4 regions of the Sodalis sp. RH22 genome follow, and region 3 is predicted to be linked to each of the others. Evidence: predicted binding sites of a transcription regulator. Region 3 holds the regulator's gene; each other region holds the start of a gene.

Region 1 (3,172 bases), 2.0 Mb from region 3:
AAATTCCAGGCCGATCTCTTTGTTGATACTGATTTCCGGGTTTAAGTCATCGTTGCCGAGCAGGTAGCAGGCGCCGGTGGCGACCCCCGCCGGGCAGCCGTTGCCATTGGTGCGCAATAAATACCCTTCGCTTGATTGATACAGATTAGGCGCCTTAAACACCCGGGCGATGCCCGCCTTGAGCTTGAAAAAATCGCCGAGCTCCTGGGACATATTCAGGCTGGGGCTCCAATTGGCGCCGAACTTGCTGTGATAATCGAAACGCAGTCCGGGGATAAGGTCGGTGCCTGGCAGGGCTTCGATATTATCTTCAAAATAGAGCGCGCTTAATTCCGCGCTATTTTTACTGCTGCGCAGCGCGGGATTGCCCGATACACCGCCGATGTTCGCATTGGTCTGGCTGGTGGCATGCATCGATGCCGGGTCGTTCAGCTCTTCGCGGTTCCATTCGGCGCCAAGGGTAGCGGTTTGATCCACCAATAACTTCAGCGGGATATTCAGCTCCGTATTGGCTTTGTAGTTCTCCAGCCGGCTGGTGGAGAAGGTGTCGCTATTGATCATGCCTTCTACGCGTCCCGTCGACCCCTCCATCAGGCGCGTATTATTGGTTTTTTCATAATAGAAGCCGGTGCGGGACTGGCCCCAGTCCCAGACGCCGTTATGGGTCACGCCATAATTCTGGCGGTACATGCGGTTGGTTTCCTCGCCATACAGCGTCGGCACCAGGCTGCTGACGTTACCATTGCTGTACTGGGTATCGCCGGTGTAGATATTGCCCTGGCGGCTGTAGCCGTATTCGAAGTCCATGCTTTGCCGGGGATCGATTTTCCATGATAGCAGCGTGTTGATGTCCTTGTTGCGCACCCCTTCGCGGCCGGCGGCATAGGAGCCATTTTGCTGGGTATTGATATCGGGGCTGTCGGCGTCGGTTTTATTGATATTGCCGTACAATCGCATGGTCAGCACATCGTCGATCAGCGGACCGCTCAGGCTGAAATTGGCCCGTTTGGTGGCGCCTTCCTTATCATCCTCCGGCTGGTTGGTATACAGGGATAACGACCCGTGCCAATCGTTGGTCGGCCGCTTGGTGATAATATTCACCACGCCGCCCGCAGCGCCGGAACCGTAGCGCGCGGCCGCAGGCCCTCTCAACACTTCGATCCGCTCGACCATCTCCACCGGCACCCAGTTAGTATCGCCGCGGGTATCGCGCTCCCCGCGCCAGCTGTAGCGCACCGCATTACGCGACGTGACCGGTTTGCCGTCTATCAGGATCAGCGTATTTTCCGGCCCCATGCCGCGGATATCGATTTGGCGGTTGTTGCCGCGGCTGCCCGAGGCGCTGTTGCCGGTCAAGTTGACGCCGGGCATTTTGCGGATGATATCCGACAGGTCATTTACCGGCGGTTCTTTTTTAATGTCGTCCGCGGTAATAATGGATACGCCGGGCTGCTGTTTCAGCTCCTCTTCGGCCGTGGCCTTGACGACCATCACGTCCTCGCTGTCGGTTTCCCCCGTCGTTTCGGCGCCGGCGCCGCTGCTGAAAATGGCGGTGAATAAAATGGCGAGCGGTCCCATAGTGAAATTTTTAGTTACACACATTTATTATGATCCTATTGCAATTTATATTTTCCCAAGAGAATACGAATAGTAATAAGAATCGTTATCATTGTATATGAATGCGGGAATTCTTCACATTTTCTCCTTAATGTGAAGAACGGTGGTTTTCTGAGCATACCAGTGCGTGAGCCAGGCGCGCTTTCTGCGACGTCTTGAATGGGGAATGCAAAGCCGGTTGTTGGAGAATATCAGCAGTAATCGGGTAAGCGCCCAGAGCCTGCCACCGCCGTTGGGCAACCCGCTTGCGCCGTGCCCCCGGCACGTCCAGTTCCGGGGCGGGCGGCATATCGGAAAGGGTCAGGCAGGACGCCGTCGCGCCCTGCCGGGTATTACTGCAGCGCGATACGCATCACGTCATCCGGGCTGGTGGCTTCCTGCTGGCGGCTGGAGGCCTGCTTTACGCTGACATACAGCGTTTGGCCGTCGGGCGACAGGGCCAGGCTATTCGGGTGCACCGGGGTAGCGATGGTGCGCAGCACGTTATAGGTCTTGGCGTCGATCACGCTCACCTGCCCCGCCTGGCGGTGGGTCACATAGACTTCGTTGCGCGTCGGGTTAAACAGCACCGCCAGCGATGCCGGCACGCCGATTTTCGCCAGGATATTACCGTTGCGGGTATCCGCCACCAGCACCTGCGGCTGTTTGGAATCGGTGATAAACGCGCGGTGCGTCGCCGGGTCCAGGCTGAGGTTGAGGAAAAAGTGTTCCGTCGCGGTTTCATCGAGCTTTTTGCGCAGCACCACGTTGTTGGTGACGGTGTCGATGGACAGCAGTTCGTTGTCGGCATTGGTCACGTACAGGCGTTTTGCCGCCGCGTCCAGCGCCAGCCCGGTGCCCATTTTGCCGATATCGTCCAGGGTGGCGCGCAGGGTCAGGGTAGCACCGTCCACCACCCATATCACGCTGGACTCACCCAGTCCGGCGATATAAAGGGTATTGGTCTCCTGGTCCACCACCAGCTCACGCGGCGCCAGCGGTTTGACGGTGTCAGAACGCTGGCGCCCATCCAGCACCAGCCGGCCTGTTACCGCGCCGGTTTTGGCGTCGATGGCGGTGACGGCGCCGTCGACGGTGTTGCCGAAGTATAGGGTATCGGTCTTGGTATTGATGGCGGCGCCGAAGGGTTTGATATCGTTGTGGATAATCTGGGTGATATCAAGCGTGGCGGGGTCGAGGCGATATACCACCCCGCCTTTGTCCAGCTTGCGGCTTTGCGAGGTGGCCAGGTAAAGCGCGTCGCCTTGCGTGCTGTACGCCATCTCGTAAGCGCCTTTGCCGACGGGTTTGCGCAGCGGCTCCTGTGCCGCCCAGGCCTCCTGGGCCAGGGTAAACAACAGCGCGCCAGCCAGCAGCAGCGCATACGCCGCGCGTGGCCCCGGCCGTCCGCCGGTGGTCGTTATCACGTCCATACTATCTCCATTTCAATGAATTGAGGTTGCCGCCGGGCCAGCGCCAGGCAGCTAAAAGGGGTTTCACATTGCATCAATAAGCAGCAAGAGCCGGGACGTCATGGCGTCCCGATCTTTATATGAGAATAATAATCATTATTTTT
Region 2 (3,172 bases), 2.1 Mb from region 3:
CAATTAATATCCCGTGCTCTCTCCAATGGGGGAGAGCATAAGAGTAAGGAATATAGCCGTGTCTAAAGAAAAGTTCCAACGTACAAAACCGCACGTTAACGTCGGCACCATCGGTCACGTCGACCATGGTAAAACCACCCTGACCGCCGCCATCACCACCGTGCTGGCCAAAGCTTACGGCGGCAGCGCCCGTGCCTTCGATCAGATCGACAACGCACCGGAAGAAAAAGCCCGTGGTATCACCATCAACACGTCCCACGTTGAATACGATACCCCGGCCCGCCACTACGCGCACGTAGACTGCCCGGGACACGCCGACTATGTGAAAAACATGATCACCGGCGCCGCCCAGATGGATGGCGCAATCCTGGTGGTTGCCGCAACCGACGGCCCGATGCCGCAGACCCGCGAACACATCCTGCTGGCTCGCCAGGTAGGCGTTCCTTACATCATCGTCTTCATGAACAAATGCGACATGGTCGATGACGAAGAACTGCTGGAACTGGTTGAAATGGAAGTGCGCGAACTGCTGTCCCAGTACGACTTCCCAGGCGACGACACCCCGGTAATCCGTGGTTCCGCGCTGAAAGCACTGGAAGGCGACGAAGCCTGGACCTCTAAAATCATCGAACTGGCCGAAGCCCTGGATACCTACATCCCGGAACCGGTACGTGCGATTGACAAGCCGTTCCTGCTGCCTATCGAAGACGTATTCTCCATCTCCGGCCGCGGCACCGTGGTAACCGGTCGTGTGGAACGCGGCATCGTTAAAGTGGGCGAAGAAGTTGAAATCGTCGGCATCAAAGCCACCATCAAGACCACTTGTACCGGCGTTGAAATGTTCCGTAAACTGCTGGACGAAGGCCGTGCCGGTGAAAACGTCGGCGTCCTGCTGCGCGGCACCAAGCGTGACGACGTGGAACGCGGCCAGGTACTGGCTAAACCGGGTTCAATCCACCCGCATACCCAGTTCGAATCCGAAGTCTACATCCTGTCCAAGGATGAAGGCGGCCGTCATACGCCGTTCTTCAAAGGCTACCGTCCTCAGTTCTACTTCCGTACCACTGACGTGACCGGTACCATCGAACTGCCGGAAGGCGTGGAAATGGTTATGCCTGGCGACAACATCAAAATGGTTGTTAACCTGATTGCCCCGATCGCCATGGACGACGGCCTGCGTTTCGCTATTCGCGAAGGCGGCCGTACCGTTGGCGCCGGCGTGGTTGCCAAGGTTATCGCGTAAGACATTTCCGTTTTATGCAAAAAAGGGCGCCTTGGCGCCCTTTTTTTATTTGCTGCAAAAAGAAGCGGTTATTTACCGGCGACGGATATTTACAAAACAAAAATAGTTCTGCTATTGAAATGACACTCGTTCTCATTTAAATTATGCCTAATTTGATTTTAATGAGTATGAAAAATGTACGTTTGTTTGTGTAATGCGGTAAGCGATACTGCCATACGCAAGGCGGTAAGAAACTACCAACCGAAGACGTTTCAAGAACTTAAAAGTGTCGTGCCGGTGGCGAATAAATGCGGTAAATGCGCATGCAAGGCCCGGTTGGTTATGGAAGACGAATTACAGCAGTTAGTGCCGTTTGAAAAAATTGCATAATTAGTAGGGTTATTACCTTGATTTACTCTGACGCGGTTATATTCTGTACATTACCGCAACGGAGGAGTGAATTATGAAAGGCGATGACCAAATTATCACCCATCTCAATACCCTGCTTGGCAACGAGCTGGTAGCCATCAATCAGTACTTCCTGCACGCCCGTATGTTTAAGAACTGGGGGCTGATGCGTCTGAACGACATTGAATACCACGAATCCATCGATGAAATGAAGCACGCCGATCGTTATATCGAGCGTATTCTTTTCCTGGAGGGACTGCCTAACCTGCAGGATCTGGGCACGCTTAACATCGGGCAAAATGTCGAGGAAATGCTGCGTTCGGATTTGAACCTGGAACTGCAGGGCGCGCAGGATCTGCGCGAAGGCATCTCTTATGCCGACAGCGTCCGGGATTATGTCACCCGCGATCTGCTGATCGAGATATTGGCGGACGAAGAGCACCATATCGATTTCCTGGAAACCGAACTGGATTTAATCAAACTGGTCGGCCTGCAGAACTATCTCCAGTCCCAGTTAAAAGATGCGGCGCAATAGGCGTCAGGCTGTTCCCCGCTAAATAATGATAAAGCAACGCCTGCGCATGATGCGACGGTTATGACCGATACGCATCGGCTCCTGGCTGCCGCGTTTCCGGCGTAACCTGGCCGCATTGTCATGTGCGGCCGGGCAGTGGCGCTAAGGGCCGATGTATATCCACCAGCCTGCCAGCGCCAGGCAGGGACCAAAGGGAATGTCTTTATCCGCCGTCCGGCGCCGCAGCCACCACGCTATCCCGGTCAGCGCCGCGCTCGCGCATAACAGCGGCAACGCTTGCCATCCCAGCCAGGCCCCCAGCCCGCTCAGCAGCTTGATATCGCCGCCGCCCAGCCCCGCGTAGCCTCTCACCCGGTAAAACACCCCGTTCAGCAGCCACAGGCCGCCGCCGCCGCACAGCGCGCCCAGCAGGCCGACATAGAGCGATTGCGGCTCGCCAAGCGGGCTTAGCAGTCCGCACAGCAGGAAGGGCAGGGTAAGCCGGTCGGGCAGCAGCAGGGTATGATAGTCAATCCAGCTCAGCGTTAATAAAAACCAGCTGAACACCAGGCCGCTCACCAGGCGTTCCGCCGGCAGGGCGGCGAACGCCGCCAGGAACGCCAGCGCGCAGCTTGCCTCGCAGCGCCGTTTCCACATCTGGCGGGACAGCATTGTCCACGCGGCGCGGCGGGCCCCAGGCGCCGCGGAAGCCCGCTGGCCGGAGATCGCCGTAAGCCGGCCATACGCCAACCGTCCCCCGCCGGCGCAACCGCCGCCCGGCAGTGGCCCGCGCCGCGCCGCCGTGGCGCCTGGCAGCGCGCGGGCCCATCCGAGAATGCGCCGGGCGAGATGGCCCATGATGACGCCATACAAGAGCAGGCAGAAAACCGACAATACCGTTATCACGCGCACCTTCCTTCCCTTATCCCGGCATCCCAGCTGGCATAAGCCTGCCTGAAATCGGCGCCGCCGCCCATTCTGCCCCTGCGGAAATGGAATGAGCGCCGGTTTCCGGCGTTTTTTACCGT
Region 3 (3,172 bases):
GCGTACATAAAACATAACGTTACGGGCGATGCGCGTCCGACGGCGTAGCCAGCCACGCCGCCGGCCGGGGTTTGCCCGCCTGCTTCTTGATGCACAATCCCTTCATGACCTATGGCAAAAGAACAAACGGACCGCACCACCCTGGATTTATTTATCGATGAGCGGCGCCCGGGAAGACCGAAGACGAACCCCCTGTCCCGCGATGAGCAGTTGCGCATCAACAAGCGTAACCAGCTGCGCCGGGATAAAAAGCGCGGCCTGCGCCGGGTGGAGCTGAAAATCAACGCCGAGGCGGTGGATGCGTTAAATGAGCTGGCCTACCGGCAAAACCTGTCGCGCAGCGAGCTGATCGAATTGATTTTACTGGCCGAGCTTGAACGGCAACAAGGCGCGGATCCGCATCCGGAGTAAACTTGCCGGCCCGGTAAAGCGCCATCCCGTCCAGGGCCCAAGGCCGCGAACGGGGCAAATTTGCGACAAAACCCGGCCGGCGAGTTTCTCCCCGCATTAGGGTCTGCTATGATTGCCGCAGAGCATCGCTGATTCTGTTACGGAACATATCCATAATATTTAAGAGGTTTTCAAATTCATGGCAACTGTAGGCATTTTTTTTGGCAGTGACACCGGCAATACCGAAAATATTGCCAAAATGATTCAGAAGCAACTGGGTGCGGATGTTGCCGAAGTTCATGACATTGCCAAAAGCAGTAAAGAAGACCTGGCGCGGTTCGACACCCTGCTGCTCGGCATCCCGACCTGGTATTACGGCGAAGCGCAATGTGACTGGGATGATTTTTTCCCCACCCTGGAAGAAATAGATTTCTCCGGCAAAAAAGTGGCGCTGTTCGGCTGTGGCGATCAGGAGGATTACGCCGAATATTTCTGTGACGCCATGGGCACCATTCGCGACATTATCGAGCCCAACGGCGCGACCATCGTCGGTCACTGGCCCACCGCCGGCTACCATTTCGAAGCGTCGAAAGGACTGGCGGACGACAATCACTTCATCGGCCTGGCCATTGACGAAGACCGCCAGCCCGAGCTGACCAATGAACGCGTGGACGGCTGGGTGAAGCAAATCAGCGCTGAATTGCAGCTCAGCTAAAGTCAAGCCGTGCGGGAGGGTGCCGCCGCCGCGGCGCCCGGCAAGGGAATCGGTTGCCGTCATGGCGTCGGGACGGCGCCGCCAACCTCACTGATAACTAAATCCTTTCAAATTAATAGATACAAGTTTTTAACTTTTATCCACAACGCGGTACAATAGCGCAGCGGTTCCACCCTTTTTAGCAAAATGTTGCAGAATTCGCCCCCTGAAACGGGCTATAGTTGTTAACAAGGCGCGGTTTTCATTTTGGACAGGCAGTCTTATAATGAGACGGCGTCACATTTTTCGGGCCGACCGATGTTATAGGCTAAGTTAGCCTACAATCAGATTATCAAAGTAACAGGACTAAACCCGCATGACTGACAATAATATTGCATTGAAGAAGGCCGGCCTGAAAGTCACCCTTCCCAGACTGAAGATTCTGGAAGTGTTGCAAGATCCGGAATGCCATCACGTCAGTGCGGAAGATCTGTACAAAAAACTGATCGATATGGGTGAGGAAATCGGCCTGGCCACGGTATATCGCGTGCTAAACCAATTTGACGACGCCGGTATCGTAACCCGCCACAATTTTGAAGGCGGCAAATCCGTTTTTGAACTGACGCAACAGTATCATCATGACCACCTGATCTGTCTGGACTGCGGCAAGGTTATCGAATTTCGCGACGAGTTCATCGAAGCGCGCCAGCGTGATATTGCCAAAAGGCACAATATCAAGCTGACCAACCATAGCTTATATCTGTATGGGCATTGTGAAATCGGCAACTGCCGCGAAGACGAAACGCTGCACGATCACGCCGATATGCTCAACGGCGTAAAAGAATAACCGCGGCGCGGTCCGTTTCTCCAAAGCGGCTGTTATCGCGCCGCTTTCTCACCCTGCAACGATTTTTTTTCAATGAGGCTAAACGCCGCCCGTCCCCTTCCCTGGTAACGTTTCCTTCCCGAAGCGCGTCGACAAGCGTCGTATCCGCCAATCACCGCCGTGCTCACCGCCGGCAAACTCCAGAAAACTTCACAGAAAATAAAAATAAATAAAGAATAAATAGAGGCCCTGGGACGCTATTTTGGGCTAATTTGCGTAATCCATTGAAACGACAGCGTTTTTATTGCGATTTTTTCACCGGGTAAATTATTCTGTGAATCTGATGATAAAGCTATTTTTCGCTGTCAGCAGTAAGCGACAACAAAAGATACATTTTAATTATATGATTTTATTGAATTAATATAGCCAAAAATACCTTCCTGAAATTAACCCGGATCGATGACTCGATTTTTACACAAAAAGTTAATTTATAAATTAATAAAAAACGTGAAGTTCGCAGCAGATTTTAAACTTTCGCCATGGTGATATAGTGACAGGCAATGTTAATCACCAGAGATAGTCCAGATGAATGATGCGGAACTGCAAAACGATATGCCGCGCGGCATAGGCATTGCTCCTTATATTCGTATTAAACAAGAAGGCATGACTGAAAACGAAAGCCGGATAGTGGAGTGGTTTTTATCTCCCGGCAACCTCACCGACGTCTCGGGGATCAAAGAGGTGGCCCTGAGTCTGGGCCTGTCGGAAGCCATGATTGTCAAGGTGTCGAAAATTCTCGGTTTCAGCGGCTTTCGCCAGCTGCGCAGCGCCATCGTCGAGTACTTCGATCATGCCGACCATGATATCACCGCCGAACTCTCGCCCACCGACAGCCCGGAGGATGTGGTCAACAAAGTGTTTAACCTGACCGTACGCACCATTGTCGAAGGCCAGGCGATAGTCGACGCCAACGTCATCCAGCAGGCGGCCCAATGCTTTTTTGCCGGCCATCAGCGCGAGCTGTACGGCGTCGGCGGCTCTAATTCCATTTGCGCGGACGTGCAGCATAAATTCCTGAAAATCGGCTTGCGTTGCAATGCCTACCTGGACGCGCATTTGATGATGATGTCGGCCTCCCTGTTGCAACCGGGCGATGTGGCGTTAGTGGTATCCCATTCGGGCCGCACCAGCGATCTGAAACGGGTGGTGTCGATTGCCAAGGATAATGGGGCCAAGATCATTTGTATTACCCATAGCAGCAA
Region 4 (3,172 bases), 2.6 Mb from region 3:
CTGGGAGAGCGCTTGCATGGCATGCAAGAGGTCAGCGGTTCGATCCCGCTTAGCTCCACCAATCACCTCGATTGGCCTGATATGATGATGTGTTACGACGGTGTTCGTGTTACCCAGGAAGTACGTTGGGGCTATAGCTCAGCTGGGAGAGCGCTTGCATGGCATGCAAGAGGTCAGCGGTTCGATCCCGCTTAGCTCCACCACATTAAAAAAACCGGCTTCTGGCCGGTTTTTTGTTTTTATATCTTGTGCGTGCATGCCTGGCGCCGCCTCGATTTATCGCGTCAATCCTATAAAAAAGGCCGGGTTTCCCCGGCCCCAACCGCACCGTCGTTATGACGGCAAGATGGACGGCGGTTTAAATTACCAAACCGGTGATGGCGGCGGACAGCAGGCTGACCAGCGTCGAGCCGTACACCAGCTTCAGGCCGAAGCGGGATACCACGTTGCCCTGGTGTTCGTTCAGGCCTTTAATCGCGCCGGCCACGATGCCGATGGATGAAAAGTTGGCAAACGACACCAGGAATACCGACAGGATGCCGACGGAATGCGCGGACAGTTGGCCGGCAACCTTTTGCAAATCCATCATGGCGACAAACTCATTGGAGACCAGCTTGGTGGCCATGATGCTGCCGACCCGCAGCGCCTCGTCGCCCTGGATGCCGATGACCCGGGCAAAGGGATAAAATATATACCCCAGTATGCCCTGGAAGCTGATGCCGAACACCAGGCTGAACAAGGCGTTTATGGCGGCGATAATGGCAATGAAGCCAATCAGCATGGCCGCGACGATAATGGCCACCCGGAAGCCCGCCAGGATATATTCACCCAGCATTTCGAAAAAGCTCTGTCCTTCATGCAGATTACTCATCTGCAGCTCTTCTTCCTTGCCGACCTGGTAGGGATTGATCAATGACAGCACAATAAAGGTGCTGAACATATTCAATACCAGAGCGGCCACCACATAGCGCGGTTCCAGCATGGTCATATAGGCGCCGACGATGGACATCGATACCGTCGACATCGCCGTGGCCGCCATGGTGTACATCCGGCGTTCGGACATCTTGCCCAGGATATCCTTATAGGCGATGAAGTTTTCCGATTGCCCCAGGATCAGCGAACTGACGGCGTTAAACGACTCCAGCTTGCCCATACCGTTAATTTTCGACAGCAGGGTACCGATGATGCGGATAATAAAAGGGAGCACCCGGATATGCTGTAAAATACCTATCAGGGCCGAGATAAATACAATCGGACATAACACATTCAGGAAAAAGAATGCCAGGCCCTGTTTATTCATATTACCGAAAACAAATCCTGTCCCTTCGGCGGCAAATCCTAGCAACTTATCAAACAGCGCCGAGAATCCCTGCACAAAACCCAATCCAATCTGCGAGTTGAGGAAAAAATAAGCAAGCAGGACTTCAATGACTAATAGTTGAACAATAAAGCGCAGCCTGATTTTTTTACGATCGTGGCTGACCAATAACGCCAGGATTGCCACTACGGCAAGAGCGAGGACAAAATGAAAAATCCGGGACATAGTTGCTCCAGTTATGAGGCAGGCAATAATTTGCCGCTCATTCTATGTAACGGTCGAACTAAAAACGAGTTATAAGTTGCAAATATATAAAAATCCTCTAGCAGAAGATGAGGATAGCGAGGCGGTCACAGATAAGTCGCGAAAAAAGTTAAATTTATATCCAATTATGTTAATAGTGTGCTAATGTAATTTAGTAACCCATTGGCGCTTCTAAGCCGGTCCAATTAGGGATGAAACTGTCATTAGGCTGGGTTTTGCCCCCTTTATGCTCATCATCATCGTCATCTATCGCAGAGATAACCCGAAACGTCCTAAATGCGCTTGATAATTATTATCGTTTGGATAGGATGAAGCTAATTCGATGGATCATAAGGGTCACTGATATGCTGAATAGCCGAACTGCGGACGGTGTCAATCGCGCATCACGCAAGGTAAAGCTCTCATTGCTTGGCCCGGCGTTTATCGCGGCGATTGGCTATATCGACCCCGGTAATTTCGCCACCAATATCCAGGCGGGCGCCAGCTTCGGGTACCGATTGCTCTGGGTGGTGGTGTGGGCCAACTTTATGGCCATGCTCATCCAGCTGTTGTCGGCAAAGCTGGGTATCGCCACCGGCAAGAACCTGGCGGAGCATATCCGCGATCGCTTCCCGCGCCCGGCGGTGTGGGCCTACTGGATACAAGCTGAAATCATTGCCATGGCCACCGATTTGGCGGAATTCGTCGGCGCGGCCATCGGTTTTAAAATGCTGCTGGGCTGCTCGCTGCTGCAAGGCGCAATCATTACCGGCATCGCCACATTCTTGATCCTCATGTTGCAACAGCGGGGTCAAAAACCACTGGAATTGGTCATTGGCGGGCTGCTGCTGTTTGTCGCCGCCGCCTATATCGCGGAGCTGTTTTTTTCGCAACCGAATATGGCGGAACTGGGTAAAGGCATGCTGCTGCCCAGCCTGCCGAACGGCGACGCGGTTTTCCTGGCCGCCGGGGTGCTGGGCGCCACCATTATGCCGCATGTGATTTACCTGCATTCTTCCTTGACGCAAAACGGACTGCACGGCAACCGCGCCCAACGCTACTCCTCGACTAAACTGGATGTGGCCATCGCCATGACCACCGCCGGTTTTGTCAATCTGGCCATGATGGCCACCGCGGCGGCGGCATTTCACTTCAGCGGGCATACCGGCATCGCCGATCTGGATGAGGCCTACCTGACCTTGGCGCCGCTGCTGAACCATACGGCGGCGACGGTATTCGGTTTAAGCCTGGTGGCGGCGGGCCTGTCCTCCACCGTGGTGGGCACCATGGCCGGGCAGGTGGTGATGCAGGGATTTGTGCGTTTTCGCATACCGCTGCTGGTAAGGCGGGTGGTCACGATGCTGCCGTCCTTTGTGGTTATCATGATGGGGCTGGACCCGACCCGTATCCTGGTATTAAGCCAGGTCCTGCTCAGCTTCGGCATTGCGCTGGCGCTGGTGCCGCTGCTGACCTTTACCGGCAACCGCGTCCTGATGGGCGACATGGTGAACTCGCGCCTGATCCAGACGTTGGGGTGGGTTATCGTGGCGGTGGTGGTAACGCTGAATGGCTATTTGATGGTGGGCACCGCGTTCGGCCTGTAACCGGACT

What was found. Region 3 encodes Fur, which represses iron uptake genes when iron is present. Its sites were predicted from a motif close to ATAATAATGAGAACNACTATCAA; they were not measured.
Region 1: ACL2XN_RS01240 (TonB-dependent siderophore receptor) is a predicted target of Fur. The motif match lies at 1,648-1,670, and genes of this name have one in related genera.
Region 2: bfd (bacterioferritin-associated ferredoxin) is a predicted target of Fur. The motif match lies at 1,363-1,385, and genes of this name have one in related genera.
Region 4: ACL2XN_RS25265 (Nramp family divalent metal transporter) is a predicted target of Fur. The motif match lies at 1,865-1,887, and genes of this name have one in related genera.

What each region holds. Positions count from the first base shown of each region.
Region 1 covers NZ_CP178731.1:287,753-290,924, reverse strand. The annotation lists gene ACL2XN_RS01240 (TonB-dependent siderophore receptor) at 1-1,602, opposite strand, end outside; gene ACL2XN_RS01235 (YncE family protein) at 1,950-3,029, opposite strand.
Region 2 covers NZ_CP178731.1:4,453,719-4,456,890, forward strand. The annotation lists gene tuf (elongation factor Tu) at 59-1,243, shown strand; gene bfd (bacterioferritin-associated ferredoxin) at 1,418-1,612, shown strand; gene bfr (bacterioferritin) at 1,686-2,165, shown strand; gene ACL2XN_RS20125 (prepilin peptidase) at 2,307-3,050, opposite strand.
Region 3 covers NZ_CP178731.1:2,309,851-2,313,022, forward strand. The annotation lists gene ybfE (LexA regulated protein) at 112-411, shown strand; gene fldA (flavodoxin FldA) at 590-1,105, shown strand; gene fur (ferric iron uptake transcriptional regulator) at 1,461-1,931, shown strand; gene alsR (transcriptional repressor AlsR) at 2,496-3,172, shown strand, end outside.
Region 4 covers NZ_CP178731.1:5,536,722-5,539,893, forward strand. The annotation lists tRNA gene ACL2XN_RS25250 (tRNA-Ala) at 1-61, shown strand, start outside; tRNA gene ACL2XN_RS25255 (tRNA-Ala) at 128-203, shown strand; gene ACL2XN_RS25260 (NupC/NupG family nucleoside CNT transporter) at 359-1,543, opposite strand; gene ACL2XN_RS25265 (Nramp family divalent metal transporter) at 1,927-3,165, shown strand.